3 regions of the Pantoea sp. RCC30.1 genome follow, and region 2 is predicted to be linked to each of the others. Evidence: predicted binding sites of a transcription regulator. Region 2 holds the regulator's gene; each other region holds the start of a gene.

What was found. The regulator Fur, encoded in region 2, represses iron uptake genes when iron is present. The targets are predictions, from matches to a motif close to ATAATAATGAGAACNACTATCAA.
Region 1: a site for Fur is predicted at 5,244-5,266, ahead of AC2LB6_RS17425 (TonB-dependent siderophore receptor). Genes of this name have one in related genera too.
Region 3: a site for Fur is predicted at 7,481-7,503, ahead of exbB (tol-pal system-associated acyl-CoA thioesterase). Genes of this name have one in related genera too.

The regions. Positions count from the first base shown of each region.
Region 1 covers NZ_JBXUHX010000021.1:23,254-33,527, forward strand. The annotation lists gene AC2LB6_RS17405 (L-fucose/L-arabinose isomerase family protein) at 1-559, shown strand, start outside; gene AC2LB6_RS17410 (mechanosensitive ion channel family protein) at 611-1,741, opposite strand; gene AC2LB6_RS17415 (flagellar brake protein) at 1,838-2,572, opposite strand; gene AC2LB6_RS17420 (GlsB/YeaQ/YmgE family stress response membrane protein) at 2,783-3,031, shown strand; gene AC2LB6_RS17425 (TonB-dependent siderophore receptor) at 3,099-5,198, opposite strand; gene treA (alpha,alpha-trehalase TreA) at 5,390-7,075, opposite strand; gene ghrA (glyoxylate/hydroxypyruvate reductase GhrA) at 7,286-8,227, shown strand; gene AC2LB6_RS17440 (phosphatase) at 8,267-9,004, shown strand; gene AC2LB6_RS17445 (hypothetical protein) at 9,710-10,274, shown strand, end outside.
Region 2 covers NZ_JBXUHX010000015.1:28,494-38,767, forward strand. The annotation lists gene nagB (glucosamine-6-phosphate deaminase) at 1-210, opposite strand, end outside; gene nagE (N-acetylglucosamine-specific PTS transporter subunit IIBC) at 539-2,566, shown strand; gene glnS (glutamine--tRNA ligase) at 2,719-4,386, shown strand; gene AC2LB6_RS14370 (hypothetical protein) at 4,622-5,017, shown strand; gene fur (ferric iron uptake transcriptional regulator) at 5,085-5,528, opposite strand; gene fldA (flavodoxin FldA) at 5,876-6,406, opposite strand; gene ybfE (LexA regulated protein) at 6,539-6,814, opposite strand; gene ybfF (esterase) at 6,983-7,747, opposite strand; gene seqA (replication initiation negative regulator SeqA) at 7,998-8,543, shown strand; gene pgm (phosphoglucomutase (alpha-D-glucose-1,6-bisphosphate-dependent)) at 8,570-10,210, shown strand.
Region 3 covers NZ_JBXUHX010000005.1:73,250-83,523, forward strand. The annotation lists gene AC2LB6_RS06580 (Csu type fimbrial protein) at 42-533, shown strand; gene AC2LB6_RS06585 (fimbrial biogenesis chaperone) at 559-1,257, shown strand; gene AC2LB6_RS06590 (fimbria/pilus outer membrane usher protein) at 1,265-3,712, shown strand; gene AC2LB6_RS06595 (Csu type fimbrial protein) at 3,709-4,686, shown strand; gene AC2LB6_RS06600 (MFS transporter) at 4,683-6,008, opposite strand; gene exbD (TonB system transport protein ExbD) at 6,245-6,667, opposite strand; gene exbB (tol-pal system-associated acyl-CoA thioesterase) at 6,674-7,396, opposite strand; gene AC2LB6_RS06615 (TRAP transporter substrate-binding protein) at 7,746-8,717, shown strand; gene AC2LB6_RS06620 (TRAP transporter small permease) at 8,764-9,270, shown strand; gene AC2LB6_RS06625 (TRAP transporter large permease) at 9,284-10,274, shown strand, end outside.

The sequences.
Region 1 (10,274 bases), on a different contig from region 2:
CGTCTGCTCAATCATGAGCGTGATGTCAGGGCAGCTGATGCCCAGCGCCTGCGAAGTGGATGTGATGGGGGCGCTGTCGATGTATGCGCTCGCCAGCTGTTCGCTGAGTCCCGCTTCGCTGGCGGACTGGAACAACAACTTTGGCGATGAACGGGACAAATGCGTGCTGTTTCACTGCGGCAACTTCGCCAGTGCCAGCCTGGAGTCACCGACCATGGGCACGGCGGATATCATCGGCACCACTGTGGGCAAAGAGAACACCTGCGGCGCAGTGCATGGCCGGATGAAGCAGGGCGATCTGACCTATTTCCGCCTCTCAACCGACGACTTCAGCGGCGAAATAAAAGCCTATGTGGGTGAGGGGATGTCTGTCACCGATCCGCTGGACACGGTGGGCTGTCGTGCGGTGATTCAGGTGCCGCAGCTTGAGGCGCTGCTGGCGTGGATCTGCCGGAATGGCTTCGAGCATCATGTGGCGATGAATCACTCTGCCACGGCGGGGGTGTTGCAGGAGGCGTTCAGTGAATATCTCGGCGTGAGCTGCTATCGGCATCAGTAGGCGGTAAGACTGAATGCCCGCTCTCCCTTAAACAGAGGAGCGGGCACAGACTTAACGCGCCATTCTGCGCACCTCATCATCTTCATTCTGCACCGCCACCAGATCTACCGGTGGCAGATTGCCGCCGCTGAATTCCACCTGACGAATCGGGAAGGCGAAGCGGATGTTGCGCTCTTCCAGCGCCGCCATCAGTTGCAGGTTAATCTCCTGCTGGATGTCCATGTATTTGTTGTAATCCGCATCCAGCACAAAATAGACCACTTCGAAGGTCAGTTTTGAGTCCTCGAAAGCCAGGAAGTGGGCGCGGTCAAAACGGGTGGTCTCAACGCCCTGAATAATCTCTTTCACCAGCGGGCTGATCTCTCTGACCTGCTCAGACGGTGTGGCGTAGCTGATACCAAACTTAAAGACGATGCGGCGCTGCTGCATGCGCTTGTAGTTGTGGATGGTCTGCTGCAACAGAATGGTGTTCGAGCAGACGATCTGCTCACCGCTCAGACTACGCAGGCGGGTGGTTTTCAGGCCAATATGCTCGATGGAACCGGCAATATCACCAAACACAATAAAATCGCCATGCTCAAACGGCTTATCGAAGCCTATCGCCAGCGACGCAAAGACATCACTCAGCACGGTCTGAATCGCCAGCGCAATCGCAATACCGCCGACCCCCAGGCTGGCAACCAGCGCGGTAATGTTGATACCCATGTTTGACAGAATCGCCAGGAACATCATGATCCAGACCACCACCCGCAGCAGGATCCCCAGAATCACCGTCGTCACCGGGTTACGCACATGCAGCGGATCGCGCAGCAGGCTTTTCAGCCATAGCCGGATGCCGCAGTCGATCCACAGCGCGAGCTGCACAATCAGCGCAAGGAACCAGCCGTGCGCGATGGTCACGCTCCAGGAGGCGGGCAGATCAACAAACTTCAGGGCAATCAGCAGCGAAAAGATCAGCAGCAGGGTCTGGCTGGTACTGCGCAGTATCTCCACCAGAATCGCGGTGGCGCGGACATGACGATGTTCGCTGTAAAGGGCAATCCGGTTGGAGATAAAGCGAATCAGGGTACGTAGTACCCAGTAAATCACCAGGGTGGCGACCACCACGATAGCGCTGTTGAGCCAGAGTTCCTGATTAAAAAAGAGGGATTGAAAACGACGTGAAGAGAGCCAGTTTTCCATTGGGGAGGATCTCCTTGCTGGGTTCCGGTTTAAAAGAAAACAAGCAAGAAGCATAGCCTGGATGCGGTCCACCTGTGTGGCGCATCCGTAAAGCGGTTACTGGAAGCGGGTCGATTTATCGCGCGCCAGGCGCTCAAGGGCAAAAATAATCTGCTGAAGCTGCCGCTCCTGCGCCGGGTTCAGCGTGGCAAACCGGAAGCTCAGGCGGGGTGTAATCAGGGTTTCATTTTTGCGGGTGACGACACAGCGCTCGCCAATATTCAGCAACTTTACCGGCACTTCAAAAATGCCATAATCGCCCAGCTCGACCCGGAACGGATTGAAGCTGTCGCCATTCTGCAATCCTTCCGGCAGCGGTTCATCCACCAGCACGCCAAGACCGCCCAGGGAGAGATCCTGTAACCGCAGGCGCGTTTTACGGCCATCCGGCCACACGGTGTGACACCAGAACTGCGGCTCCATTGGGGCGCAGACCCGGAAAAATTCCCGACGCTGAATCTGCCACAGCAGGTCCGGCAGCGGCGCGCTGAAAGCGGGTAAGCCTTCAAAATCTATGCGTTCCAGTGAGGCGAGGCTGAACTCCACCTTCGCACCGAAAGTTTCAGCGGTGATACTGAGATCGTCGCTGGTCAGGGCATAGTCGTTATCCAGGTTATTACTGCCGAGGTCAAACACCAGGCGATCTTTATCGGCAGTCAGCATCCGGCTGATAAACTGCCCGCGCGGAAAGCGCACCAGTAATGGCGTCTGCAATCGCAGCAGATCTTTCATAACGCCCAGAACCGCCAGCGTGCCACGTTTTAGATATTGTTCCTGGTCGGCTTCTTTCACGTCCTGCTCCACAAGGGGGTTACTGTTTTTATGCTGTTTTTTTGTCTCGTTTCGGTTATCGGCGCGACTAAAAAAAGCTTTAATTTGCCCTTCATGAATAATAACTGTGAGCAGGCAGGCAATTTTCAAAAAGCTGGCTATAATTATCGCGGTAAACCGCTTGATAAATCAGGCGTTCACGATTTAATCATAAAAAGGAAGGAGCAACAGATGGGTATTATTTCCTGGATCGTCTTTGGCTTAATCGCGGGTATTCTGGCGAAGTGGATTATGCCGGGTAAAGACGGTGGCGGTTTCATTCTGACTATCGTGCTGGGTATTATCGGTGCCGTAGTTGGTGGCTGGATCAGTACGCTGTTTGGCTTCGGCCGCGTCGATGGGTTTAACTTCGGTAGTTTTGTTGTCGCAGTGATCGGTGCCATCGTGGTGCTGTTCGTTTACCGCAAAGTACGCAGTTAACCGAAACAGTTTCAACAGAAAAGGGGACGAAGCGATTCGTCCCCTTTTTTTATCTTTTACTCTGCTATCAGAAGTCGTAACCGACTGTTGCCATCACGCTGCGTTCCGCGCCCCAGTAGCAATAGCCCGTGCCGTAACAGCCCGCCACATAGGTGCGGTCGGTCAGGTTATTGGCGTTGACCTGCACCCATGCGCCTTTCAGGCTGCTGTTCCAGACGCCCAGATCGGCCCGCACTGACGCATCAAACAGCGTCACAGACGGCACGCGCGTGGTGTTCTGGTTGTCTGCCCACTGTTTGCCGATGTAACGCACACCTGCACCTGCACTCAGACCGTAATCAAACTGATAATGACCCCAGAGTGCAGCCATGCTGTTGGGGGTGACATACGGCGTATGCCCACTGTTGCCATCCACCGACTCTTTAAAGCGCAGATGATTCAGCGTATAGCTCGCCACGGTGCTCAGACGCGGGGTTAACTGGTTACGCGCTTCCAGCTCAATACCCTGTGAATGGACTTTGCCCGATGGCGAATAAGTTGCTGTCAGCACGTTGCGGTTTGCCACATCTTTCTGCGTCAGATCATAGACCGCCACGCTGTAGAGATCGCGTGTGCCCACCGGCTGATATTTCACCCCGGCTTCATACTGCTCGGCAGTGGTCGGCTTCAGCAGATTATTATTGGGATCGGTGAGCGCGGTTGGGGTAATCGCCTGGCTCCAGCTCACATAAGGCGAAATGCCGTTGTCGAAGGCATAAAGCAGCGCGGCGCGACCACTGATGTGATCATCCTGACGACGATCGCTGCCGCTGTTATTGGCGACGATACGGTCATAACGGCCGGAGAGATCCAGATGCCAGCGATCCAGCTTCATCTCATCCTGCAGATAGAGGCCGGTCTGATAGTAGCGACGGGTTTTATCCGCCCAGGTGTAATCCGGCATCTCACCCACCTGCTCGCCGGTCACGGCATTAAGCTGGCTGGCCGAACCGCCCGCCGCGCTGATCTCATTTTTGTAACGATGATACTCAGCACCCAGCGTGACGCGGTGCTCCAGTTCGCCGGTGTTGAACTCTGCCTGTAAGCGGTTATCTGTGGACCAGGCGGAGAGTGATGAGCGCTCGCCAGAGTAGTAGCGGTTCAGCAGATCGGGATTATTTTTATCCCAGCCAACCTGATAGACCTGATCGAGATCGACATTTGAGTGGCTGTAGCTGCCGGTCGAGGAGAACGACCAGACGTCGTTAAAGCGATGGGCGAAATCGAAGCTGTAGATCTGTTCGTGGCGCTTGAACTGATCGAGATCGCTGTTGCCCTCATAAAAGCCGTTGCTCAGCTTGTAGCCGTTGTGTTCGGTGAGGCTGCCGTCTCCCGGTACAGAACCGTGATAGCCGCCTGATGGATCTTTCTGCAGATAGGCTTTCAGGATCAGATGGGTATCTTCATCCGGCTGCCACATCAGTTGCGGCATCAGCGCATATTTCTCTTCGCGCGTGTGATCGTACTGGGTATCGCTGTTGCGGGTCACGCCGGTCAGGCGAAACGCCCACTGGTCGTTGATCGCATTGGTGTAGTCAAACATCGTGCCGGTGGTGGCGTTGCTGCCCGCCTGCAATTGAATATGACCCTCTTCCGCGAACTGAGGACGCTTGGTCACCATGTTCACCAGTCCACCCGGCACCGTCTGACCATAGAGCGCAGAAGAGGGGCCTTTGATCACGTCGATGCGCTCAAGGAAGGCGTTATCCACCTGCAATACGTTGAAACTGCCGCCGTCGCTCATCACCCGCATACCATCGAGGAAGGTGTTATCGACATCGCCACCGTGGAAGCCACGCAGGGCAATAGTGTCATAACGGGTAGCCGCACCACCAAAGTTGGTGAAGACACCAGAGCTGTAGCCCAGCGCCTGATTCAGGGTCAGTGCGCCCTGATCCTGCATCTGCTGGCGGGTGACTACAGATATCGATTGCGGCGTGGTAATCAGCGAACGATCGCTTTTGGTTGCGCCCTGGCTGGTGGTCGCCAGATAGCCCTGGGTCGGCGAGGTCGAATCTTCCTGCGGTTGGGCCGTGACCACCATATCGGCAGCATAACTCAGAGCAGGCGCGGTCAGCGCCAGGATGCAGAGGCGAATATGACCTTTCAGCGACAATGACAGTTTCATCAAAATTCCTTTCTTGGCAAAGGTTCAGGCAGGTGAATAAAATTATTGATAGGCAATCTCATTATCATAATGAGAACTATTACCTTTTGTAAATTGGCTGCAATTTTGCCTGTTGATGTAAGAAGGTCAAGTAAAATTCGCTGAAATGGGGTGCGGATACCTCCGGCGGGGCCAGAGGTATCCAGAGTGGATCAGTTTTGCGAAGCAGACGCCTGAGGAATATCGTGGGCGCTGTTACAGGTTTTATCTTTCGGGCAGTACTTATCCAGCAGTTTCAGCGTGACGCCGTTGGTCCAGCCAAAGCCATCCTGCAGCGGATACTCACCGCCGCCACCGCCGCCGAGATTTTTGCCATCTACGACATACTTCTCAACCAGTTTATGCTCACGGTCATAGGTGTTCTGGACGTTTTGCAGGAAGCGTAAGCCTACCTCTTTCGCCAGTTTCGGCTGGTTGTAGTGCTCCAGACCTTCCACGGCAACCCACTGAAGCGGTGCCCAGCCATTCGGTGCATCCCACTGCTGGCCGTTGTTCACGGTGGTGGTCACCAGACCGCCTGGTTTCAGCAGCTGTTTTTCGACCGCGCTGGCGGTGCTTTCAGCCTGCCTGTCACTGGCGACCTGCAGATAGAGCGGGAACAACGCGGCGGCAGTCAACTGCGGATGGACCTGCTTTTTCTGCCAGTCATAGTCAGCGTACCAGTTCTGTTTGCTGTCCCACAGATAGCGATTGATTGCCGCCTGGCGCTTCTCCGCGCGATCGGCAAACTGCTTCGCCAGATCGCTCTGCTTGTTCATCTGGTAGCCTTTCGACAGCGTCTGCTCCAGATGGAACATCAGGCTGTTAAGGTCAACCGGGGCCAGCTGTGTGGTGCGGATTGTCGACAGATTGTGCGCATCGGTAAACCAGCGCGAACTGAAATCCCAGCCCGACGCCGCACCGGAACGCAGCTCGCGATAGAGTTCAGCTTTGTTGCGCTGCGACGCTTTCTGCGCGGTAGCAATGTCATCCATCCAGGATTCTGTACGTGGCACGTCGCGTGCATCCCAGTAGCGGTTGAGCAGCGTACCGTCCGCCAGCTTAATCACCCGCTTGCTGGCTCCACCGGCCGCCACTTTATCGCTGTCGGCCATCCAGTAGTCATACTCTTTCTGCAACTGCGGCAGGTAGCGGGTATAGGCTTTACCGTCATCGTGCGTCGCCAGCAGATCGACCATCAGGCTGAAGAACGGCGGCTGTGAACGACTAAGGTAGTAGCTGCGGTTGCCGTTGGGGATGTGGCCATAACGGTCAAGGAGTGAGGCGAAGTTATCCGTCATATCCTGCACTTTGTCCCAGTGTCCGCTCTCGGCCAGCCCCAGCATGGTGAAGTAGCTGTCCCAGTAATAGACTTCGCGGAAACGCCCGCCTGGCACCACATAGGGCTTAGGCAAAGGCAGCAGCGAATCATACTGACCAGCGCTACTGGTGGTGCGGGTCAGCACTGGCCACAGGCCATCAATGTGTTCACGCAGGTTTTGTCCGGCGGGCGGCACATATTTGTCACCGGCAGCGGGCAGGGTAAAGTTGGTATCAACAAAATGCTTCAGATCGAAGTTGCGTTGTTTCTTCTGCATCTGCCAGTCGGCAAGAATCGAGGCGGGATCGAATTTCGGTACCGCATCCGCAAAGGTCTTTTGATCGGGATAGAACTTCGCCTGTTGCACGGCGTTAAACAGCGGCCCTAAACGAACGTCCGGCGGCTGCGGCTGATTATTCAGCATGCGGCTGTTGTCGTCGGCATGGGTGGTGAAAGCGGGTACGCTCAGCAGCAACGAGAGCAGAAAGGGCGCATAACGCTGACGCCGTGAGTCGGCGTTTACCTCAATTTTTGTCATCGGTTTTTCTCCTTGTCCGAAATGCGGCCGCGCGTAACGCATTGACCACAGGACCAACTTTAGACCTTATCTGACCACTTCACCCTGAAGCGAGCCGGAAATGTGAAGCCACGGGAATTATTTTTATGGAAAAAACCGCTTTATCACGCCGGTTTTTTCTTGCTCTCACTCCGCTTTTCCCTGACGCTGAAAGAAAAAAAGGAGAGCAGGATGGAGATCATCTGGTATCACCCGTCGCAGTCTGCAGCGGCCTGGATTAACGGTTTACAACAGCGTCTGCCCCTGGCGCGGGTGCGTGCCTGGCAGCCAGGCGACGACGGTCCGGCTGATTACGCGCTGGTCCGTTCCCCGCCCGCAGAGATGCTGCAGGGACGCGCCACGCTGCGCGGCGTCTTTGCGCTGGGTGCAGGCGTTGACGAGATTCTGAAACAGCTGCAGCAGCATCCTGAGATGCTGCCCGAGAGCGTGCCGCTTTACCGGCTGGAAGATACCGGGATGGCGCGGCAGATGCAGGAGTATGCGGTGCATAGCGTGCTGAGCTGGTTCCGTCGTTTTGACGACTACCGTCTTCAGCAGCAGCAACAGTGCTGGCAGCCTCTGCCCGCTTACACGCGTGAAGAGTTCACCATCGGCATCCTGGGCGCGGGCGTACTGGGACAAAGCGTGGTGGAGAGCCTGAAACCCTGGGGATTCCCGCTGCGCGTCTGGAGCCGCTCACCGAAAGCGATCGACGGCGTGACCAGCTTTGCCGGACGCGATGCTTTGTCTGCCTTTCTGCAGGAGACGCGGGTGGTGATCAATCTGCTGCCAAGCACGCACGAGACCATCAATCTTATCGACCACCACTTTTTACAGCAACTGCCGCACGGCGCATTCTTCCTCAACATCGCGCGTGGCGCGCAGGTGGTGGAAGAAGATCTGCTGGCCGCGCTTAATAGCGGTCAGCTGAAAGCGGCGGCGCTGGATGTCTTTCAGGTTGAACCGCTGCCGGAGGCGCATCCGCTCTGGTCACATCCGCGTGTCACGATCACCCCCCATAATGCGGCGGTAACCTTGATCGACGAAGCTATCGACTACATCGCCCGCGCCATCCACCAGGATCAGGCAGGCGAGCCGCCGCAGGGCAGGGTGGATCGTCAGCGCGGCTATTAATGAACTAGCCCCGTCAGGGGCACTCAGCAGGAGAAGAGGATGTATCCGGTAGATCTGCATATGCACACCATCGCCAGCACGCATGCTTACAGCACGCTGCACGATTACGTGACTCAGGCGAAGCAAACCGGCCTGAAACTGTTTGCCATTACCGATCACGGCCCCGATATGGCCGACGCACCGCACTACTGGCATTTTATTAATATGCGCGTCTGGCCGCGCGTGATCGATGGCGTGGGGATTCTGCGCGGCATCGAAGCCAATATTAAAAACCAGCAGGGCGAGATCGACTGTTCCGGCCCGATGCTCGATGCGCTGGATTTGATCGTCGCCGGTTTTCACGAACCGGTTTATGCGCCGCGCGACAGAAAACATCACACTGATGCGATGATCGCCGCCATGGCAGGTGGGCTGGTTCATATCATCAGCCATCCGGGCAACCCGAAATTCCCGGTCGATATCCCGGCGATCGCCGAGGCCGCAGCGCACTATGACGTGGCGCTGGAGCTGAATAACTCCTCCTTTACGCACTCGCGTCCAGGCAGTGAACCGAACTGCCGGGCTATCGCCGCCGCCGTGCGTGATGCCGGAGGACGGCTGGCATTTGGCTCCGATTCCCACACGGCTTTCACGCTTGGAAATTTTGAACACTGCCTGCGCATCGCCCGCGAGGTGGATTTTCCTGAGGATCGGGTGTTAAATGTCACGCCGCGTCGTCTGCTCGACTTTCTGGAAATGCGTAGCGGCAAACCTATTGCTGAACTGGCTGACTTTTAATTTATTAGGACGGGAACTTATATGCCGCCAGACTTTCTGCACCAAGGTTAAGCGGTGGGTCTGAATTGTCTTTTTGGCGGCTGAGTTCCCGAATTGAATCTTCGCTTTTAGATTTGCAAAGGATAGTGATGATCTGTTCGTCGCAAAATTGCTTTCTCATGGAGATGTTCTCACATTGCTAATGAAGAAATGATTAACATAGAGATGCATTAATCAACGGTGAGCAGGTCACAGTTACCTTTTGTCAGGCTAGAGATTTCAGAAGACTTTGCAGGTTTGAGCCAGGGCATGAAAAACCCATTGATCAAAGGTCTTGTTGAGAAGCTGAACATACTCTGGTTAGACGATTTAGGTGCAGGTAACTCATCCATGGCTGCTGTCGTTACACAGTGCTAAGAGGTAGTTAAGCTTGATCGTAAGTTCTACAGGCAGGAAGTTGAGAAACCCACTTTCAGCACTCTCATTGCTAACATCAGAAGGTACCGTGACCGTGTTGTAGTAGAAGGCGTTGAGTACATTGAGGAATTGCCGATCCTGCTTGAAAGTGGGGTATGGGGCGTGCAGGGTTACCTATTCAGATCTGTTCCTTTGAGTAAAATTTCAACTCTATTATAAAAGTTAAGCCATCTATATGATGGTTTTCTAATTATATCTATCCTATTTGTCTAAATTCATTTAAAATTTATTTAAGTCATGATATGGAAGATGAAACCTATGTTTGGTGTGATTGTTTCAGATATCCTTTCAGCGATTGAAGCGATCAGGAAGCTTACATTGCGTGAAAGAAAGAACCGCCTTGGTTTTTATGGGTTAGTTATAATAATTCTTATTTTTTTATTTGTTTCTAAGTTTTCTGATGGTTCTCCTTCCTTTACGGATTGGATATCTGCTATTTCAGACTTCTCAATGGCATTAGCTGCTTTATGGGGCGTTTTGATTGCAAGGAACTGGTTAGCAGAATTGACAACTAAAGATGGATATCAAGCAGCTTTTAATATTAAGAATAAAACGATACCGTCCATTAACGATAATATCCAATCGGTAATTTACGTGAACGGATTCAGAGATGCACTTCCACCGCTCGGTAATTTTGAACGATTTAAGAAAAGCTATATAATGTTTGCTTCAGCAAACTTCAAAAGTTTTCTTGACGCTTACTTAAAACTTTTTGAAATTAATGGCGTTCTACACCGAGAATTGCATGAGCTAGAAACTTATGGTTGGAGAGTGAGAGAAGATAAGAAACATAGGTATGATGAAATTATCTATT
Region 2 (10,274 bases):
ATTGAAGGTCACAACATGTCTGAAACTGACCTGGCCCGCTTTGTGCATATCAATCAGGTGTTTGTACGCCTCCAGTGGCGTGCCGCCGGTAGGCAGACCCAGAACAAAAGGTCTGTCCGCCGTCGGGTTAAACGCATTGATGCGGTTAACAATATGCCGGGCGGCCCATTTACCTACCTGGGTTGGCGTCGCTAAAGGAATCAGTCTCATGTTTCACCTCATTTGAAAATGGAAAGGGGATCGCTAAACCGTTGCGTTAGTCATCAGCCTGAGCAGATAACCTATTCTCGCTACGGGCGGAGCGTAATTCAATATTTCGGATCATAAAATAAGTTTAGGGTCATAGCCAGATGTTGCCGTATGAAACGATGTTTTTTAGTGATAAAAATCACAGTTACACTGGTTTTAATTTGCGAGGCGAATTAATTTATCATTACACTTCGCTGCGTGATATGAAGTGTATTAACGATCTTTGCAGCTGACATAACAACATTAAGCGGCGCAAAGCGACAAGTCAGGCTCATAGGGGGAAGGGGATATGTTAGGTTACTTACAAAAGGTGGGGCGCGCACTGATGGTGCCGGTAGCAACCCTGCCAGCAGCAGCAATATTGATGGGGGTAGGCTACTGGATCGATCCAGACAGCTGGGGTGCCGGTAATGCGCTGGCTGCGTTACTGATCAAGTCCGGTTCTGCCATCATCGAAAACATGTCGGTGCTGTTTGCGATTGGTGTCGCGTATGGCATGTCGAAAGATAAAGATGGTGCCGCAGCCCTGACCGGCTTTGTCGGATTCCTGGTGGTTACCACGCTCTGTTCACCGGCCGCGGTGGCGATGATTCAGAAAATTCCATTGGCTCAGGTGCCTGTGGCGTTTGGCAAAATTAATAACCAGTTTGTCGGTATTCTGGTCGGTATCCTGTCGGCGGAGGTCTATAACCGCTTCAGTCATGTCGAACTGCCGAAAGCCCTCTCCTTCTTCAGCGGACGGCGGCTGGTACCAATTCTCGTTTCGTTCCTGATGATCCTGGTCGCCTTTATCCTGATGTATATCTGGCCGGTTATCTTTAACGGGCTGGTCAATTTCGGTGAACATATCCAGAAACTCGGCTCTGCCGGTGCCGGTATCTACGCCTTCTTCAACCGTCTGCTGATTCCGGTCGGTCTGCATCACGCCCTGAACTCGGTGTTCTGGTTTGACGTTGCGGGCATTAATGACATTCCTAAATTCCTGGGCGGTGCGCAGTCACTGGCTGATGGAACCGCAACTGTGGGCATTACCGGCCGTTACCAGGCGGGCTTCTTCCCGATTATGATGTTTGGTCTGCCGGGTGCGGCGCTGGCCATTTACCACTGTGCGCGTCCTGAGAACCGCGTCAAAGTCGGTAGTATTATGCTGGCTGCTGCGTTTGCTGCCTTCTTTACGGGTATCACCGAACCACTGGAGTTCTCCTTCATGTTCGTTGCGCCAGTACTCTATCTGATCCACGCCGTGCTGACTGGACTCTCTGTCTTCATCGCGGCCAGCATGCACTGGATTGCCGGATTTGGTTTCAGCGCCGGGCTGGTGGATATGGTGCTGTCGACCCGTAACCCGCTGGCAACACACTGGTACATGCTGATTCCGCAGGGTCTGGTCTTCTTCGTTATCTACTACGTGGTGTTCCGCTTCACTATCAATAAATTCAATCTGATGACGCCGGGCCGCGAGCTGGCGGTTGCCGGTGATGAAAGTGATGGCTATGACGTCAACGTGGATAAAACGGATAATAGTGAAACAGCCACTGAATCGCTGGCGCGCCGTTACATTGGTGCAGTGGGAGGTTCAGCGAACTTAACCAGTATCGATGCCTGTATCACCCGTCTGCGTCTTAATGTGAATGATTCCGCTCAGGTTAATGAAGGTGTGGCGAAGCGTCTTGGTGCGTCCGGCGTGATTCGTCTTAACAAACAGAGCGTGCAGATCATCGTGGGCACCCAGGCAGAAAGCATCGCCTCGGCCATGAAAAAAGTGCTGACCAAAGGTCCGGTTGCTGCAGCGGCTACCAGCAGCGCACCGGCTGAGCCGGATGTAAAACCGCAGGCAGTACTGAACAGTGAGAAGCGTGTCATAGCAACCCTGCTGGCACCGGTAACGGGCGAAGTGGTTGCGCTGGAAGATGTGCCGGATGAAGCCTTCGCCAGCAAAGCGGTGGGTGACGGTCTGGCGATCAAACCCAGCGACAAATGGGTAGTGGCACCGATAGCGGGTACGCTGGTTAAAATCTTCAACACCAATCACGCCTTCTGTCTGGAAACGGACAATGGTGTAGAGATTGTGGTGCATATGGGACTGGATACCGTGGCGCTGGAAGGTAAAGGCTTTACCCGTCTGGTTGAAGAGGGGGCCACCGTGGTCGCCGGTCAGCCTGTGCTGGAGATGGACCTTGAATTCCTGAACGCGAACGCCCGCTCAATGGTGAGTCCGGTCGTGGTCAGTAACAGCGATGATTTCGCAGGGCTGACGTTGCTGGCGCGCGGCCAGGTGGTAGCAGGTGAAACCCCGCTGTACGAAGTGAAAGGCTAATCCCCGCAACAGAACCCCAAAGGCAGGAAGCGATTCCTGCCTTTTTTGTTTTAAAGGCTTAACAAACGGTTGTTTCCCTCAGACGCTTTGTGGATCATACTCCGTTACTTCGTGGTACAAATCACCCGTTATTCGTATTGAGGATTTTTGAGATGAGTGAGGCTGAAGCCCGCCCAACTAACTTTATTCGTCAGATCATTGACGAAGATTTGGCGAGCGGTAAGCACAGCAGCGTGCATACCCGTTTCCCGCCAGAGCCCAATGGCTATCTGCATATTGGTCATGCGAAATCGATCTGTCTGAATTTTGGCATTGCCCAGGATTATCAGGGGCAATGCAACCTGCGTTTCGACGATACCAACCCGGTTAAAGAGGATGTGGAATTCGTTGAATCCATCAAGCGTGATGTCCAGTGGCTGGGTTTTGAGTGGAGCGGTGAGGTCTGTTACTCATCAAACTATTTTGATCAGCTTTATAACTATGCCATCGAGCTGATTTCCAAAGGGCTGGCTTACGTTGATGAGCTGAGTCCGGATCAGATTCGCGAATATCGCGGCACCCTGAAAGAGCCGGGCAAGAACAGCCCTTATCGCGATCGCAGCGTGGAAGAGAACCTGGCGCTGTTTGAGAAGATGCGTAACGGTGAGTTTGCTGAAGGCACTGCCTGTCTGCGTGCTAAAATCGACATGGCCTCTAATTTCATCGTGATGCGCGATCCGGTGCTTTACCGCATCAAGTTCGCGGAACACCATCAGACGGGCAACAAGTGGTGCATCTATCCGATGTATGACTTCACCCACTGCATCTCCGATGCGCTGGAAGGCATTACGCACTCGCTGTGTACGCTGGAGTTCCAGGACAACCGCCGTCTTTATGACTGGGTGCTGGATAACATCACTATTCCGGTTCATCCGCGCCAGTATGAGTTCTCGCGCCTGAATCTTGAGTATGCGGTGATGTCGAAACGCAAACTCACTCAGCTGGTGACCGAGAAGCACGTAGAAGGTTGGGACGATCCGCGCATGCTGACCGTTTCAGGTCTGCGTCGTCGTGGATACACCGCAGCTTCAATCCGTGAGTTTTGCCGTCGTATTGGCGTGACCAGGCAGGACAACATTGTGGAGATGGCCTCGCTGGAATCCTGTATCCGTGATGACCTGAATGAGAATGCGCCACGCGCCATGGCAGTGCTGGATCCGCTTAAAGTAGTGATCGAAAACCTGCCAGCCGGTCATAGCGAAATCGTCACCATGCCAAATCATCCTGGCAAGCCAGAGATGGGCACGCGTGAAGTGCCGTTCAGCCGTGAGATCTGGATCGATCGTGCAGATTTCCGCGAAGAGGCGAACAAGCAATATAAGCGTCTGGTGCTGGGCAAAGAAGTTCGCCTGCGCAACGCCTATGTGATTCGTGCTGAGCGTGTCGCTAAAGATGAAGAGGGCAACATTACCTGCATCTATTGCACCAGCGATGTTGATACGCTGAGCAAAGATCCAGCGGATGGCCGCAAGGTGAAAGGGGTAATTCACTGGGTGTCTGCCGATCACGCGCAGCCTGCTGAGTTCCGTCTGTATGATCGTCTGTTCAGCGTGCCAAATCCGGGCGCGGCAGAGGACTTCCTGGCGGTGATCAACCCTGAGTCACTGGCGATCAAACAGGGCTTTGTTGAACCGGGGCTGCGTGATGCAGAACCGACCACACCGTTCCAGTTCGAACGTGAAGGTTATTTCTGTGCCGACAGCGTCTACTCTAAGCCGTCGCAACTGGTGTTTAACCGCACTGTGGGTCTTCGTGATACCTGGACGAAAACTGGCGAATAATTCTTTTGCTGCTGACCTCATAAAATGACAAAAGGGCGATTTATCGCCCTTTTTTATTGCCCTGATTTTTATCATTACCGACATTTGTTCTGCACTAACTGCAACCTGTTAAATCCCGCATTGTGAGAGTAATCTGAGTTTAAAAAAATTAATCAATTTACAGATGTGAATTATGAGCTTTCAGGTAGGCTATGCGCTCTCAGAGGTTGCACAGCGGGTTACAGAAGGAAAAAAAATGACAGTTCTCGCCCAGGAAGCCAGAAACAGTGTTGTCGTTTTACATCAGCTCATTGAACGTATTTTTAATCAGCCTGCCGGATCTGATGACAGTTTTGAGCTGCTGATGTCCTATTTTCATCCTGACTTCCGCATGGTGACCCCGAAGGGCAAAGAGTACAATCTGAACGAAGTTGAAGATCTTTTCCGACAGTTGCAGGGGCAACGGGAAGGGATGCGCATTGCCACCTGCGAACATGTGATCCTCTCTCATCATGATAAAGAGATCACCGTGCAGTATCGTGAAATGCAGATGATGAATGGCAACAACCATAGCCGTATCTCGCTGGCGATACTGGATTGCAGCAGTTCCATTCCGCGCTGGCGTTATCTGCAGGAGACGCTGGTTGCCTGACGCGTAACAGCAGAAAACAGACGAAAAAAAACCGGTGAATTCACCGGTTTTTTCATTTCAGGGCACGTTACTGGTCGTGCAGGGTTTCGTTTTCCCGGCAATCGCCCAATGTGCAATGTCCATAAAGATAGAGGCTGTGGTTGGTCAGCTTGATACCATGGCGGGTCGCGATTTCACGCTGACGCGTTTCGATCGACTCATCGCTGAACTCAATAACCTTGCCGCAATCCAGGCAGATTAGGTGATCGTGGTGATGCTGCTGCGTCAGTTCGAAGACAGATTTGCCACCTTCAAAGTTGTGACGTGTGACAATACCGGCATCATCGAACTGGTTCAGAACACGGTAAACGGTAGCCAGGCCAATCTCTTCGCCGATATCAATCAGGCGTTTGTACAAATCTTCCGCACTGACGTGATGGCACTCAGGTTCCTGAAGCACTTCCAGAATTTTCAGTCTGGGCAGTGTCACTTTCAGGCCAGCCTTCTTTAATGCGGTATTGTTGTCAGTCATGCGGATTTTGTCCTGTTACTAATATTCACTTTTGTGGCTTGTCGCCTTGAATGTCGATCTTCACTCATTCTCATTTGCGTCTCATTATAGAACCAGAGCGATGAAATGAAAACCAGAGGGCGTACCTGAATCATCATGGGCTATTGGGGATAGGTCACCGGGCCGGGGAGGATTCTGGCAGATGTCTGTTTGTACATCGCTTAGTCTTGCCGCTGAGAAAATAAGCGGAAGATCGATGCGGGTATTCTACAGATTAAACGGAGAAAGTTAAAAAAATGTGGCTATTATTTCTATAGGAATTTCCATTGCCTCAATGTGAGCTGGCGCTCACATTGAGTCGGACAGGATCAGGCTTCGATGATCTCTTTCAGCTGCAGTTCATCAAAGATCTGCTTAACCCACTGTTCTACACGCTGGTTAGTCAGTTCAGGCTGACGATCTTCGTCAATGGCCAGACCCAGGAAGTGGGTATCATCGGCCAGGCCTTTTGACGCTTCGAAGTGGTAACCTTCAGTCGGCCAGTGTCCGACAATCACAGCGCCGTGCGGTTCAATGATGTCGCGGATCGTGCCCATCGCATCACAGAAGTACTCTGCGTAATCTTCCTGATCGCCACAGCCAAAAAGCGCAACCAGCTTGCCGTTAAAATCGATCTCTTCCAGCGTCGGGAAAAAGTCATCCCAGTCGCACTGCGCTTCGCCGTAGTACCAGGTCGGAATACCCAGCAGCAGGATATCGAACGCTTCCAGATCTTCTTTTGTGCTTTTCGCGATGTCATGCACTTCTGCAACGTCAGTACCCAGCTGTTTCTGGATCATTTTTGCAATGTTTTCGGTATTGCCGGTATCGCTGCCAAAGAAGATGCCTACGAGTGCCATGAGTAAAATAACCTCTTAAATCCTGATGATGAGATGTGTGCCGCAGCACATTTCAGCGAATAATAGCAGACGGGGGAAAACCGGTGAACGGTTAAAGCCCCGACATTTGCTCCTGCGTGCGATTTGCCCGCATCAATCCAGTTTGAGCTGTGCCAGCAGCATCTGTTCTATCAGTTCGCTGCGGCTGAGATTACGCTGTTCTGCCAGCGTATTGAGTGCATCGACTGCTTCACTGTTCATTTTCAGTTCGACACGACGAAGTCCGCGTCCTTTGTCACGTTTAAGCTGATTGCGCTTGTTGATGCGCAGCTGTTCATCACGCGAAAGCGGACTGGTTTTGGGTCGACCAGGGCGGCGCTCATCAGCAAAGAGATCGAGCGTCGTGCGGTCAGTCTGTTCTTTTGCCATGGCTTAATAAAACTGAATGAGGGCGGGCGCCAGACTCTCACCGCGCAGATTATAAATTATTCGCTATTGCCGCAGCAAAACTGACCCGCGGCAAAATTTTAGCGCGCCATCATACTTCACGCGTACTTCCGACGCCAATCCTAAACCTTTGCTGCCATCTGATTGCTTTTAAAGCGCAAAAAAGCGGCGAACACTGCGCAAAACGGCATCGGGTTTCTCTGCATGAACCCAGTGTCCCGCGCCGCCGATCACATGGGCCTGAGCGGCCGGAAACTGCAGCAGGAGTGCATCGCGGTAGCGGTTATCCAGATAGCTGGAGTCGCCGCCGCGAATAAACAGCGCCGGATGATCCCAGGCAGGCACTGGCTGCCAGCCAGAAATCGTGGTGTAGTTATCCCACAGCACCGGCACGTTGAAGCGCCACTCGCCCTCCTGAAACGACTTCAGCAGAAACTGGATTACCCCATCTTCATCAATCACCGTGCGCATAATGCGGGCTGCCTCGCTGCGGGATGAAACGCCCGCATCGGTGACGGCACGAATACCGGCAAAAATCTCGTCGTGGCGGCGGGTCTGGTAGTCCACCGGCGCGATATCGATCATCACCAGCCTTTCAATGCGATCCGGCACCAGCGCGCTCATGGTCATGGCGATCTTACCGCCCATCGAGTGCCCGATGACCGCGACGCGATCGATGCCGTGTGCATCCAGCGTATCGACCATATCCTGCGCCATTACAGCGTAGTTCATCTCGTCAGATCGTGGAGAGAGTCCGTGGTTGCGAACATCAACCTGCAGCAGGGGACCGGCATCTTTCAGGCCGCGAGCCAGCACGCCAAGGTTATCCAGGCTGCCAAACAGGCCGTGGATTAACAGGATAGGCAGGGAACCAGCGGGGGATTGTTCAGTTTGCAGACGGGCATTCAAAATCATGGCAAAGTTCTTAAGTTTGAGACCTGTGCTTAGGTTATCATGGTTTCACCTTTTCAGGCGCGCCGGTTCCGGCGGCATTAGGACATATTCTGACTTTTGCCCGTAAACCGTTTGATTGCTAACAACCCGCCTGAATTTAACTTTATAATCCTGATGTTAGAACCCACACACCCTTTGAATTGCCTGACTATACTCAAAGCTTTTCAGGAAACAGGTGGTTCTGTCATGAGAAAGAACCGTACGGAATAAGATGAAAACGATCGAAGTTGACGAAGAGCTCTACCGTTATATTGCCAGCCACACGCAACACATTGGTGAAAGCGCATCCGACATTCTGCGTCGTATGCTGAAGTTCACGGCCGGTCAGACTGCACCCGCTTCGCCTGCACAGCCAGCGTCAAAAGAGGCAGCGAAAGAGTCCCAGGCCTCTGTGGGTTCGCGCCCGCAGGATCGTGTCCGCGCGGTGCGTGAGCTGCTGCTCTCCGATGAATATGCGGAGCAGAAGCGGGCGGTGAATCGCTTTATGCTTATCTTGTCAACGCTCTATCGTCTTGATACCGCAGCCTTTGCTGAGGCTACTGCATCGCTGCAGGGCCGCACCCGCGTCTATTTTGCAGGTGATGAGCATACGCTGTTGCAGAATGGCACCCATACTAAGCCGAAGCATGTGCCCGGCACGCCGTACTGGGTGATCACCAACACCAATACTGGCCGTAAATGCAGCATGGTCGAACACATCATGCTCTCGATGCAGTTCCCTGCGGAACTGACCGAGAAAGTTTGCGGCACCATTTAAAACTTAAGCGTCAGGGAGCAGCGCCAATGGCCAATCACCCACGTGCCGGGCAACCCGCCCAGCAGAGCGATTTGATTAACGTTGCACAATTAACGTCACAATATTATGTCCTGCAGCCCGATGTGGCGAACCCGGAACATGCGGTGAAATTTGGCACCTCTGGTCATCGCGGCAGTGCAGGGCGTCAGAGCTTCAACGAGATGCACATTCTGGCGATCGCTCAGGCGATTGCCGAAGAGCGTAAAAAGAACGGCATCACCGGGCCTTGCTACGTCGGTAAAGACACCCATGCGCTGTCAGAGCCGGCTATCCTGTCGGTACTGGAAGTGCTGGCGGCGAACGGCGTTGATGTGATTGTGCAGCAGGACAATGGCTATACGCCGACGCCTGCAATCTCGAACGCTATTCTTGAGCACAACAAAGCGGGTGGCCCGCTGGCTGACGGCATCGTTATCACGCCATCGCACAACCCACCAGAAGATGGCGGCATCAAGTACAACCCACCTAACGGCGGACCGGCTGATACCAATGTCACCAAAGTGGTGGAAGATCGCGCCAACCAGCTGATCAAAGATGGGCTGAAAGAAGTTAAGCGTTTGCCACTGGAACAGGCGATGGCCAGCGGTCACGTGGTCGAGAAAGATTTGATCCAGCCCTATGTTGAAGGTCTGGCCGAGATTATTGACTTCCCGGCGATTCAGAAAGCGGGTCTGAAGCTGGGTGTTGATCCACTGGGCGGTTCTGGTATTGCTTACTGGCAGCGTATTGCTGAGCATTACAAGCTGGATCTGACGCTGGTCAATGACGCGGTTGATCAGACCTTCCGCTTTATGCATCTGGATAAAGATGGCGTCGTGCGCATGGACTGCTCGTCTGAAAGCGCAATGGCAGGCCTGCTGGCCTACCGTGACAAGTTCGATCTGGCGTTCGGCAACGATCCCGATTATGACCGTCACGGCATTGTGACTCCGGCAGGTCTGATGAATCCGAACCACTATCTGGCAGTCGCGATCAACTATCTGTTCCAGCATCGTCCACAGTGGGGCCAGGATGTTGCCGTGGGTAAAACCCTGGTGTCCAGCGCCATGATTGACCGTGTGGTCAACGACATTGGTCGCAAGCTGGTGGAAGTGCCGGTTGGTTTCAAATGGTTTGTTGATGGTCTGTATGACGGCAGCTTCGGTTTCGGCGGCGAAGAGAGCGCGGGCGCTTCATTCCTGCGTTTCGACGGCACGCCGTGGTCAACGGACAAAGATGGCATCATCATGTGTCTGCTGGCAGCTGAAATTACAGCTGTGACCGGTAAAAACCCGCAGCAGCACTATGATGAGCTGGCTGCACGTTTTGGCGCACCAAGCTACAACCGTCTGCAGGCATCAGCCACTTCAGCGCAGAAAGCCGCGCTGTCGAAACTGTCACCAGAGATGGTGAGCGCGGATACGCTGGCGGGTGATCCAATCACCGCTCGTCTGACTGCGGCACCAGGTAACGGCGCTTCGATTGGCGGTCTGAAAGTGATGACGGAGAATGGCTGGTTTGCTGCCCGTCCTTCAGGCACCGAAGACGCCTACAAAATCTACTGTGAAAGCTTCCTGGGCGCAGAACATCGCGAGCAGATTGAGAAAGAAGCCGTAGAGATTGTCAGCGAAGTGCTGAAAAACGCCTGATAAGTCAGGATTATAAAGAGGCGCATCGCGCGCCTCATAATGCTGATAAAGCGCGGCCTTCATC
Region 3 (10,274 bases), on a different contig from region 2:
GTCGCAGGTAAATACGGGTGGTTCTCTGGCGATCCTGCCTGATGATCGCACGCGGTCTGCCCCTTCTGATAGGGAGTGTCAGCGCCTGGAGTCTGCCCACCAGCACCTTCCAGGTTACCGCGTCGATTGTGGCAGGCTGCGTAATAACCGGTACCAATACCGGCGTTTTCGGCACGCTTAACTTCGGCACACAGTCTGGCGTGGCGGCGACGACCGCCAACGCCAGCTTTGTGCAGAGCACCTCCATTAATCTTGCCTGCACGCCGGGCACCACGCTGAGCATGAGCATTAATCAGGGCGCCAACTTCACCACCACCCGCAACCTGAAGCTGCCCAATTTTAGCAACACCGTTCCCTATACGCTCTTTAGTAATGCCAGCCGCACCACGGTAATCCCGGTGAATCAGGCAGTGCCGCTGAGCTATAGCAATGCCAATAACATTACGCTGCCGATCTATGGCCAGCTACAACTGCCCGGCACTGCGCGCGCCGGCGTTTATACCGACACGCTGACCGTCACCCTGAGCTGGTGAGGTGATAGAAAACAAGGATATGATCATGAAGCCACTGCGCGCCCTGTTGCTGCTGCTAAGTTCCACCCTGCTCTCCCCGGCCTTCGCCGCGAATTCGGTGATGATCTGGCCCATCGACCCCGCCATTAATCCTGAAGAGAAAGCTAGCGAACTCTGGCTGGAGAATCGCGGTAACAGCACCACCATGATGCAGATCCGCGTCTTCAGCTGGCAGCAGAACAACGGCCAGGAGCAGTATCAGACTCAGCAGCAGGTGGTCGCCAGCCCGCCGATGGTGCGGATGGAGCCAGGCCAGAAACAGCTGGTCAGGCTGATTAAACAGACACCGCCCGCGGCCGGTAAAGAGCTGGCCTATCGGGTGGTGCTGGATGAGATCCCGACGCCGCGCAATCCTGGCGAAAATCAGGCCGGACTGACCTTCCAGATGCGCTACTCAGTGCCGCTGTTTGTGTATGGTACCGGGCTGAACACAGACAGCGCTCGCCCGGCTCTGCGCTGGCAACAGGTCAGCGAAGGCGGCAAGCGCTGGCTCCAGTTAACCAACAGCGGCAGCGGTCACGCCCGTTTGAGCAATGTGGCGATTGGCGGTCGCAAACTGGGCGACGGTTTATACGGCTATGTGCTGGCGGACAGCACTTATCGCTGGCCACTCACGGCGCCGGTCAGCGGCGAACTCACTGCAGAGGTTAACAAGAGCCAGTGGCGCAGCGCTGCACAAAAATAAGTGCTGAATGAGACCTTTCTCCCTGCATCCCTGCGCGCTGGCGGTAGCCAGCGTCATTTATGCCTTAACGCCGGATCCTGTGCTGGCGGAGACTTACTCATCCCTGCCCCCGCCGCCCAGCCTGCAGACCAGCAGCAACGGTCAGCAATATATGCTGGAGCTGGTGATTAACCAGCAGGAGAACGGCAACATAGTGCCGGTAGAGCAGCGCGACGGTCATTTCTGGATTCGCAGTGGCGATCTGCAGCGAGCCGGTCTGCCACAGGATAAGCTGGGCCAGCAGGAGCAGATCGATGTCAGCAGCCTGCAACCCGTCAGTGTGGAATATGATGCCTCCCGTCAGCGTCTGCTGCTCACCGTGCCGCCTGAGTGGCTGCCCGGTCAGGTGATTGGCGAGGTGAAGAACGGACCGCGCTATCCGGGTCGAACCAGCAACGGCGCGCTGATCAACTACGACCTCTACGCCAGCCGTACCGATACCACCGGCACCCGGCTTTCCGCCTGGAACGAACTGCGGCTGTTTGGTGATGCCGGACACGTCTCCACTAACGGCGTCTGGCAGCAGCAGCTGGAAGGCAGTACGACGTATCAGGACAACGGCTATATCCGCTACGACAGCTGGTGGAGCAACGAAGATGAGAATGCGGCGGTGAGCTGGCGGGTCGGCGATCTGGTCACTGACTCGCTGGCCTGGAGCAGTAGCGTACGGCTCGGCGGTATCCGTATCGGCCGCGATTTCAGCGTCCGTCCCGATCTGGTGACCTATCCGCTGCCCGCTTTTTCCGGTCAGGCCGCCGTGCCTTCCACCGTTGATCTCTTTATCAATGGCTATCGCTCCAGCCAGGCAAACGTGCAGCCTGGCCCCTGGTCGATGACCAATGTGCCGTTCGTTAACGGCGCGGGTGACGCGGTGATCACCACTACCGATGCGGTGGGCCGACGCGTCACCACCACCATGCCTTTTTACGTCTCCAGTAACGTGCTGAAATCGGGGTTATCGGACTATGCCTTCTCCGCTGGTGCTATCCGCGAGAACTATGGCATTAAAAACTTCGATTATGGTGCGGCCGCCGCCAGCGGCTCATATCGCTACGGCATGACCGACTGGCTGACGCTGGAGAGCCACGCCGAAGGCAGCGAGAGCCTGGCGATGGGCGGGCTGGGAGGCCAGTTGCGCGTCGGCAGCTGGGGCGTGGTTAACGGCGCGGTGGCGCAAAGTCAGCTCGATGGCGAAAGTGGCAGGCAATATAGCTGGGGCTATCAGTACAACAATCGCTGGTTCAACATCGGCACACAGCAAACCCAGCGCAGCAGCGACTTCGGCAATCTGGCCCTGGTCGGCAGCCGCGCCGGTAGCCAGGCGGATAGCCGTTACGCGCTGTCGCGCCGCAGTGCTCAGTACAGCGCCAGCGTCTCACTGAACCGCTTTGGCAGCGTCGGTGCCGCCTTTATCGATATCACCGACGGCCAGGGCGATCGCACCCGCTTGTGGAACCTCTCTTGGAGTAAAAACCTGTGGGGTAACAGCAGCCTGTATGTCTCGGCCAGCCGCGATCAGCAGGAGAAAAGCTGGACCGGGGCGATCTCGCTGGTGATCCCGTTTGGCGAACAGGGCAGCGCGGCCATCAGCACCGAGCGTGATCAGCGTGGCCGCGACAGCCAGCGTCTCTACGCCTCCAGCGCCATGCCCAGCGACGGCGGGTTCGCATGGGATGCCTCCTGGGCGAATCAGAGCGGTAACAGCGGCGATTACCGTCAGGGCAGTCTGCGCTATCGCAACAACCAGATTGACACCTCGGGGGGCTTCTATGGCGATGATGACAACCTGACTCAGTGGGCCGATCTCTCAGGCGCATTGGTGTTAATGGACAACAGCGTTTTTGCCGCCAACGCCATCAACGACGCCTTTGTACTGGTAAAAACCGGCTACCCCGATGTGAACGTCCGCTATGAAAATCAGTCGATGGGACGTACCAACCCGCAGGGCTATCTGCTGGTGCCCGCCATCAGTAGTTACTATCCGGCCAAATATGATATCGATACCCTCGACCTGCCCGCAGATATGACCACACCTCATGTTGAGCAGCGCTTCGCGGTGAAACGTCAGAGCGGCTACCTGCTCAACTTCCCGGTGGAGAAACTACGCTCAGCCAGCGTGATCCTGGTCGATGCGCAGGGCCAGCCGCTGCCGATCTCAAGCCTGGTGCAGCGCCCTGATCATCCCACCGGGTATGTCGGCTGGGATGGCATCGTATGGATGGAGGATCTCACCGCCAGTAATCCGATGGAGGTGGTGACGCCCGATGGCCGCCAATGCGAAACCGAACTGCGCATCGCCAGCGGTCAGCCGCAGGCGCTGAAAACTTACGGCCCGCTGACCTGTGCGCTGCCCGCACCGGCCGCAGGCAGCGCCCCCTCTCCAGCTGAATCTTTTACGTTCGGAACCCAACCATGATGAAATCGCTGTTACTGGCTGGCCTGCTGCTGTTACTGCCGTCGCTGGGCTACGCCGCCTGCGCCCTGCCCGCATCGACCGCCAGTTTCGGTTCAGTCACGACCTTTGTGGCAAATACCACCGTCAGTTCCACCACCACGAATGCCAACGTCAACTGTGGCGCGGGTGCCGGGCTGTCGCTGCTGGGCAATAACCAGATCACCTTTCAACTGACGGGCGCGACCAATAGCAACGGCACGCGCGGTACGCTGAAACGCAGCGGTGATACCGGCAGCGATAATGTGCCGGTGCGGCTCTGCACCGACAGTGCCTGCGCCACTGAACTGACGATTGGCGGCACGCCGTTCGTCTATGGTTCGCAGACCCTGATCAACCTGGCGGGCTTGCTGGGCAGCCTTAACTTCGCTATCCCGGTTTATCTGCGCACCGTTCCCGGCCAGGTGGTGGCCGCGGGTACCTATACCGTCACGCTGAATATGGCCGTGACTTATCGCATCTGCACCAGCATTGCGATTGGCAATATCTGTTTAAGCGAGCAGAACGGCAGTGGCGTGATCCCGATTACCATCACCGCCATACTCACTAACGATTGCACGACGATTACCGCGCCTAATATCAGTTTTGGCAGCGCGCCGCTGGTCGGCAGCTTCTCCGCCGTGTCACAGACTATTAATGTACTGTGCAGCAAAGGCAGTACCTATACCGTCGGGCTGAGCAACGGCAGTTATCCAGTGGGCAGCGTCAGGAATATGGCGAGTGGCGCGAATCGGTTGAGCTATGAGATCTATAAAAGCACCACCAGCAATCGCTGGGGATCGGCAGGCACTGAACGCTGGAGCAGCACCACCTCCACGGCGGTATCCACGGATGGACTGACGCGCGGTTTTAACTACACCGCGCGCATCCTGACCACGCAAAACACGCCGCCTGCGGGAAACTACAGCGACAGCGTGGTGGTCGATTTGTCGTTTTAGAGGGAGGCGCTGACCGTCGTCGTGCCGTTGTGACGCCTCTGGTACTGCTTCACCATCCGGCCAATCAGGAGAGTACCAATCAATCCGCAGACCGCGGCAAAGGTCAGCCAGACGCCCGGCATCGCTTTATCACCGGTGGCGTGGATCAGGTAGCTGGAGATAGCCGGTGTGAAGCCGCCAAACAGCGCCGTCGCCAGGCTGTAGGCCATTGAGAAACCGGCAGCGCGAACCTCAGCAGGCATAATCTCTGCCAGATAAACCACCATCGCACCGTTGTAACTGGCATAGAGGAACGACAGCCACAGCTCCGCTTCCAGCAGGTGGGCGAAGCTGGCCGAGCCTACCATCCAGTGCAGCACCGGCCACGTGGTGACAATCATCAGCAGAGTAAAGCCAATCAGCAACGGACGGCGTCCGACACGGTCCGACAGCGTGCCCATCAGCGGCAGCCAGAAGAGGTTGGAAACACCGACACAGAGCGTCACCAGGAACGCCTGCTTGTCGCTCATCATCAACACGGTTTTACCAAAGGTGGGGGTAAAGGCGGTGATCATGTAGAACATCACCGTGGTGGTGACCACCATCAGCATCCCCGCCAGCACCAGCGCCCAGTTGCTGGCGACTGAGCGCATGATTTCCGTCATGCTCGGATGATGTTTACGTTTGCTGAACGCTTCGGTCTCTTCCAGCATCCGGCGGATATAGAACAGGAACGGCACAATCAGGCAGCCGACCACAAACGGGATACGCCAGCCCCACTCCGTCACCGCTTCTTTCGCCAGCAGATGATTCAGCATCAGACCCAGCAGAGCAGCAAAAATCACCGCAATCTGCTGACTGCCCGACTGCCAGCTCACGAAGAAGCCTTTGCGTCCTTCAGGAGCAACTTCGGCCAGATAGACCGACACGCCACCCAGCTCAACGCCCGCCGAGAAGCCCTGCAGCAGTCGTCCCAGCAGGATCAGAATCGGCGCTGCCACGCCCAGCGTGGCATAACCTGGCACCACCGCAATGGTCAGGGTACCAATCGCCATCAGGCCCAGCGTCAGCAACAGTCCTTTGCGACGACCATGATGGTCGATGTAGGCACCCAGAATGATCGCCCCCAGCGGGCGCATCAGGAAACCGGCACCAAAGGTCATCAGGGTCAGCATCAGGGAGGCAAACGGGTCATCACCGGGGAAGAAGGTTTTTGAAATGGCGGTCGCGTAGTAGCCGAACACCATGAAATCATACATCTCCAGGAAGTTACCACTGGTGACGTTGAAAATGGTTCGGGCGGCACTTTTCGGCGGCTTTTGTAAAGACGGGGTGTGACTCATAACGGCTTCCTGTTGTTTTTTAGCCGTTTTAGCCTGCCTGAAGCGGGATTAATGTGACCTGAGTCACCATTGCACTTTACAAACCCATGTACATAAGTAACAACTAATTAACAATTAAGATAAGGCAGCATAAGTGATCGGTTTTGCCACTTATCGACCTGATTTTATGTGGCTGAAGTGCCACCATAAAAAAAGGCGACCTCAACAGTCGCCTTTTAACGGTGCCGGATAACCCGCTATTTCTTCACGGTTTCCATGCCCATCAGACCAATTTTCAGATAGCCCGCCGTGCGCAGCTTATCCATCACGTTCATCAGCGTTTCATAATCCACCGACTTATCCGCCTGGAAGAAAATGGTGGTCTCTTTATTGCCCTGAGTCTGGCTGGTCAGCACGTTCACCAGCGAATCCGGCGTCACCTGATCGTTACCGACGTAAAGTTGCTTATCCGCTTTAATTGACAGGTAAACCGGCTTCTCTGGTCGCGGCTGCGGCGCGCTGGTTGAGGCGGGCAGATTGACACGTACGTCGACCGTAGCCAGTGGCGCGGCCACCATAAAAATGATCAACAGAACCAGCATGACGTCGATAAACGGCGTCACGTTGATTTCATGCATTTCACCATCGGTTTCCAGATCGTCGTTTAATCGCATTGCCATAAGAACTTACCCTAAGCGCAGTTTCTGGGCGGTCGCAGGACGCGGAACGTCAGTGGCGACGGTGCCCAGGTCGATGTCACGACTCTGCAACAGCATCACCTGAGCGGCGACATCACCCAGCGAGGCTTTGTAATTAGCGATCATGCGGGCAAAAACGTTGTAGATCACGACGGCCGGGATTGCAGCCACCAGGCCTACCGCCGTCGCCAGCAGCGCTTCGGCGATACCAGGAGCCACAACCGCAAGGTTGGTAGTCTGGGTTTTCGCGATGCCGATAAAGCTGTTCATAATGCCCCAGACGGTGCCAAACAGGCCGATAAACGGAGCGACAGAACCGATGGTTGCCAGGAAGCCATTGCCCCGGCCTGCATGACGGCTGAACGCAGCAACGCGGCGCTCAAGACGGAAACTGGTGCGATCTTTAATGCCGTTGGTGTCTTCAACGCCCGCCGAGAGTTCAAGTTCATTCTGCGCATCGTTCAGCAGCACGATGCTGTGGCTGTGACCGGTAAACGACTGAGCAATGCGGGCGGCGTCATTGAGACTGCGGGCTTCGCCCAGTGCCAGTTGCTCACGCTTCAGGCGACGTTTAGCGGCGCTGAGTTCGGTATATTTACCGAAGAAGATCGCCCATGTCCCCACTGAGGCCAACAACAGGCCAATCATGACCACCTTTACCACGATATCGGCATGTTGATACATGCCCCAAACGGAGAGGTCCGTTTGCATCAAATCACTGGCTACCACGCTGCTTCTCCAACTTCTGATTCAGGGATGCGAAACAAGCGCGAATAATAGCAAAATAGCGGCGAATTGATAGTAGTTCTCATTAGTATTTACAAACCCAATCGCCGTTATTGACCTCCCATTGACCTTGTTTAAACACTATTTGCAGGGATGTTTCGGAAATGTGAAGTTGCATGAAAATTTATTAAAACAACGTTTCAAAATGTGACGAGATTCATTCAATCAGCATTGCTGCATTTTACTCAGACGCGATTTCACTATGCTGGCTGCACACGGCCCTCTGCGGTTAGCCCAGATCCCATGCCGTTTTACCTCTGCGGGAGACAATATAATGAGAATGACGAAAACATGCCTGGCCAGTGCCCTGGCGGCGATGATGATGAGCGCCACCGCCACGGCACAGGTGATTAAAGTGGCTGAAGTCCAGCCTGCCGGCTATCCCACCGTGGTCGCCCTGCAACACATGGGCGACAAACTGAAACAGGCCACCGATGGACGGCTGGAGATGAAGCTCTACGCCGGTGGCGTACTGGGCGATGAAGATCAGACGCTGCAACAGGTGCAGCTGGGTGCCATTGATATGATCCGCGTCTCGCTGGCTCCGGTCACTTCGATTGCCCCGGAAACCAGCGTGCTCACTCTGCCCTACATTTTTCGCGACGTTGACCACATGCATAAAGTGCTGGATGGCGAGATAGGCCGCGAAATTGCCGACAAGTTCGACAAAGATCCCAATGCCCGCATGGTGTTCCTGGGCTGGACCGATGCCGGTGAGCGCAACATGATTACCAAGAAGCCACTGGTAAAACCGGAAGATCTCAAAGGCATGAAGATCCGGGTGCAGAACAGCGCCATCTCACTGGCGACGCTGAAAGCGATGGGCGCGAATCCGGTGGCGATGGGCGTCAGTGAAGTATTCAGTGCGATGCAGACCGGCGTGGTCGATGGCACCGAGAATAACCCACCCACCTTTGTTGCCCATAACTACATGCCGGTCGCGAAGTATTACACCCTCAGCGGCCACTTTATCCAGCCAGAGATGATCCTGTTTTCAAAGCGCGCATGGGATCGCCTGAAACCCGAGGATCAGGCACTGCTGAAAAAGCTCGGCAAAGAGGCACAGGATGAGGAGCGCCAGCTCTGGGCGACCTACACCGAACAGTCGATCGCCAAAATGAAGGCGGGCGGCGTGACCTTCCAGCAGACAAACCGCGACTACTTCGTTAAAGCGACCCAGCCAGTGCGCGATCAGTTTGGCGGTAAATATCAGGATCTGATGACCCGGATCGCTGAGGTGAAATAATCCAGACGCCACACTGCCGTGTGGCGTGCTTAATCAGGGATCAATTATGTCTGCTTATACGCGTCTGATGGATGGGCTTTATCTGCTCTGCATGCTGGTGGCCGCCGTTGCGCTGTTGATCATGGTGACGGTGATCCCGATTGGGATTTTCGCCCGCTACGTGATGAATGGCGCACTCTCCTGGCCGGAACCGGTTGCCATTATCTGTATGATCATTTTTACCTTTATCGGCGCACCAGTCGGCCTGCGCGCCGGGACTCATATCTGTGTCTCGATGATGACTGACCGCCTGCCACAGGTTCCTCAGCGCGTGCTACTGCGGGTCTGCGATCTGTTGATGATCATCACCTGTCTGGTGATCTTTCAGGCCAGCTACAGCCTGTGCGAAGCGATGTGGGTGCAGACGCTCGCCTCACTTCCAGCGGTGACCTACGGCGAGATGTATCTGCCGATCCCGATTGGCGCGATATTCACCCTGCTGTTTGTTGTTGAGCGATTGCTGACCGGCGATCAAAGTCAGCGACCCATTGTTACGCTGGGCGGCACCCACTAATCCGGAGCAGAAGATGGATGCATTAATCTTGATAGGCAGTTTGCTGGTGTTGCTGTTAGTGGGTTTTCCGGTCGCCTTTGCGGTCGGCCTGAGCGCCTTTATCGGTGCCTGGTGGATCGATCTGCCGCTGGAAGCGGTGGTGATCCAGATTACCAATGGGATTAACAAATTTTCGCTGCTGACCATCCCGTTCTTTATCCTCGCGGGTGCGATCATGGCGGAGGGTGGCATTGCCCGGCGGCTGGTCAACTTCGCCTATATCTTTGTCGGCTTTATTCGCGGCGGCCTTTCACTGGTTAACATCGTGGCCTCGACCTTCTTTGGCGCCATTTCCGGGTCGTCAGTGGCGGATACCGCCTCAATTGGTTCGGTGATGATCCCGCAGATGGAAGAGAAAGGCTATCCGCGCGATTTTGCCGCTGCGGTGACGGCCAGCGGCTCAGTGCAGGCGGTGCTCACGCCCCCCAGCCACAACTCGGTGATCTATTCACTGGCCACCGGCGGCATGGTAACCATCTCTTCGCTGTTTGTGGCCGGTATTTTGCCCGGACTGATGCTGGGTGGTTGCCTGATGATCATGTGCCTCGGCTTTGCCCATAAGCGTGGCTACCCTAAGGGCGAGCGTATTCCGTTTCGTCAGGCGCTGAAGATTTTCTTCGATGCGTTCTGGGGCCTGTTCACCGTGGTAATCATCATGGGTGGGATCCTATCCGGTATTTTCACCGCCTCAGAGTCTGCGGCGATCGCCTGTATCTGGGCCTTTTTTGTCACCATGTTTATCTATCGCGACTTTAAATGGAATCAGCTGCATATCCTGCTGTTTCGCACCATTAAAACCGTCACCATCGTGATGGTGCTGATTGCGTTCGCGGCCGGGTTCGGCGCGGTGATGACCTTTATGCAATTGCCCACCATTATTACCGAGGCCTTCACCAGCCTCTCCGATAACAAGTATGTGATTCTGATGTGCATCAACATCCTGCTGTTGGTGGTGGGCACGCTGA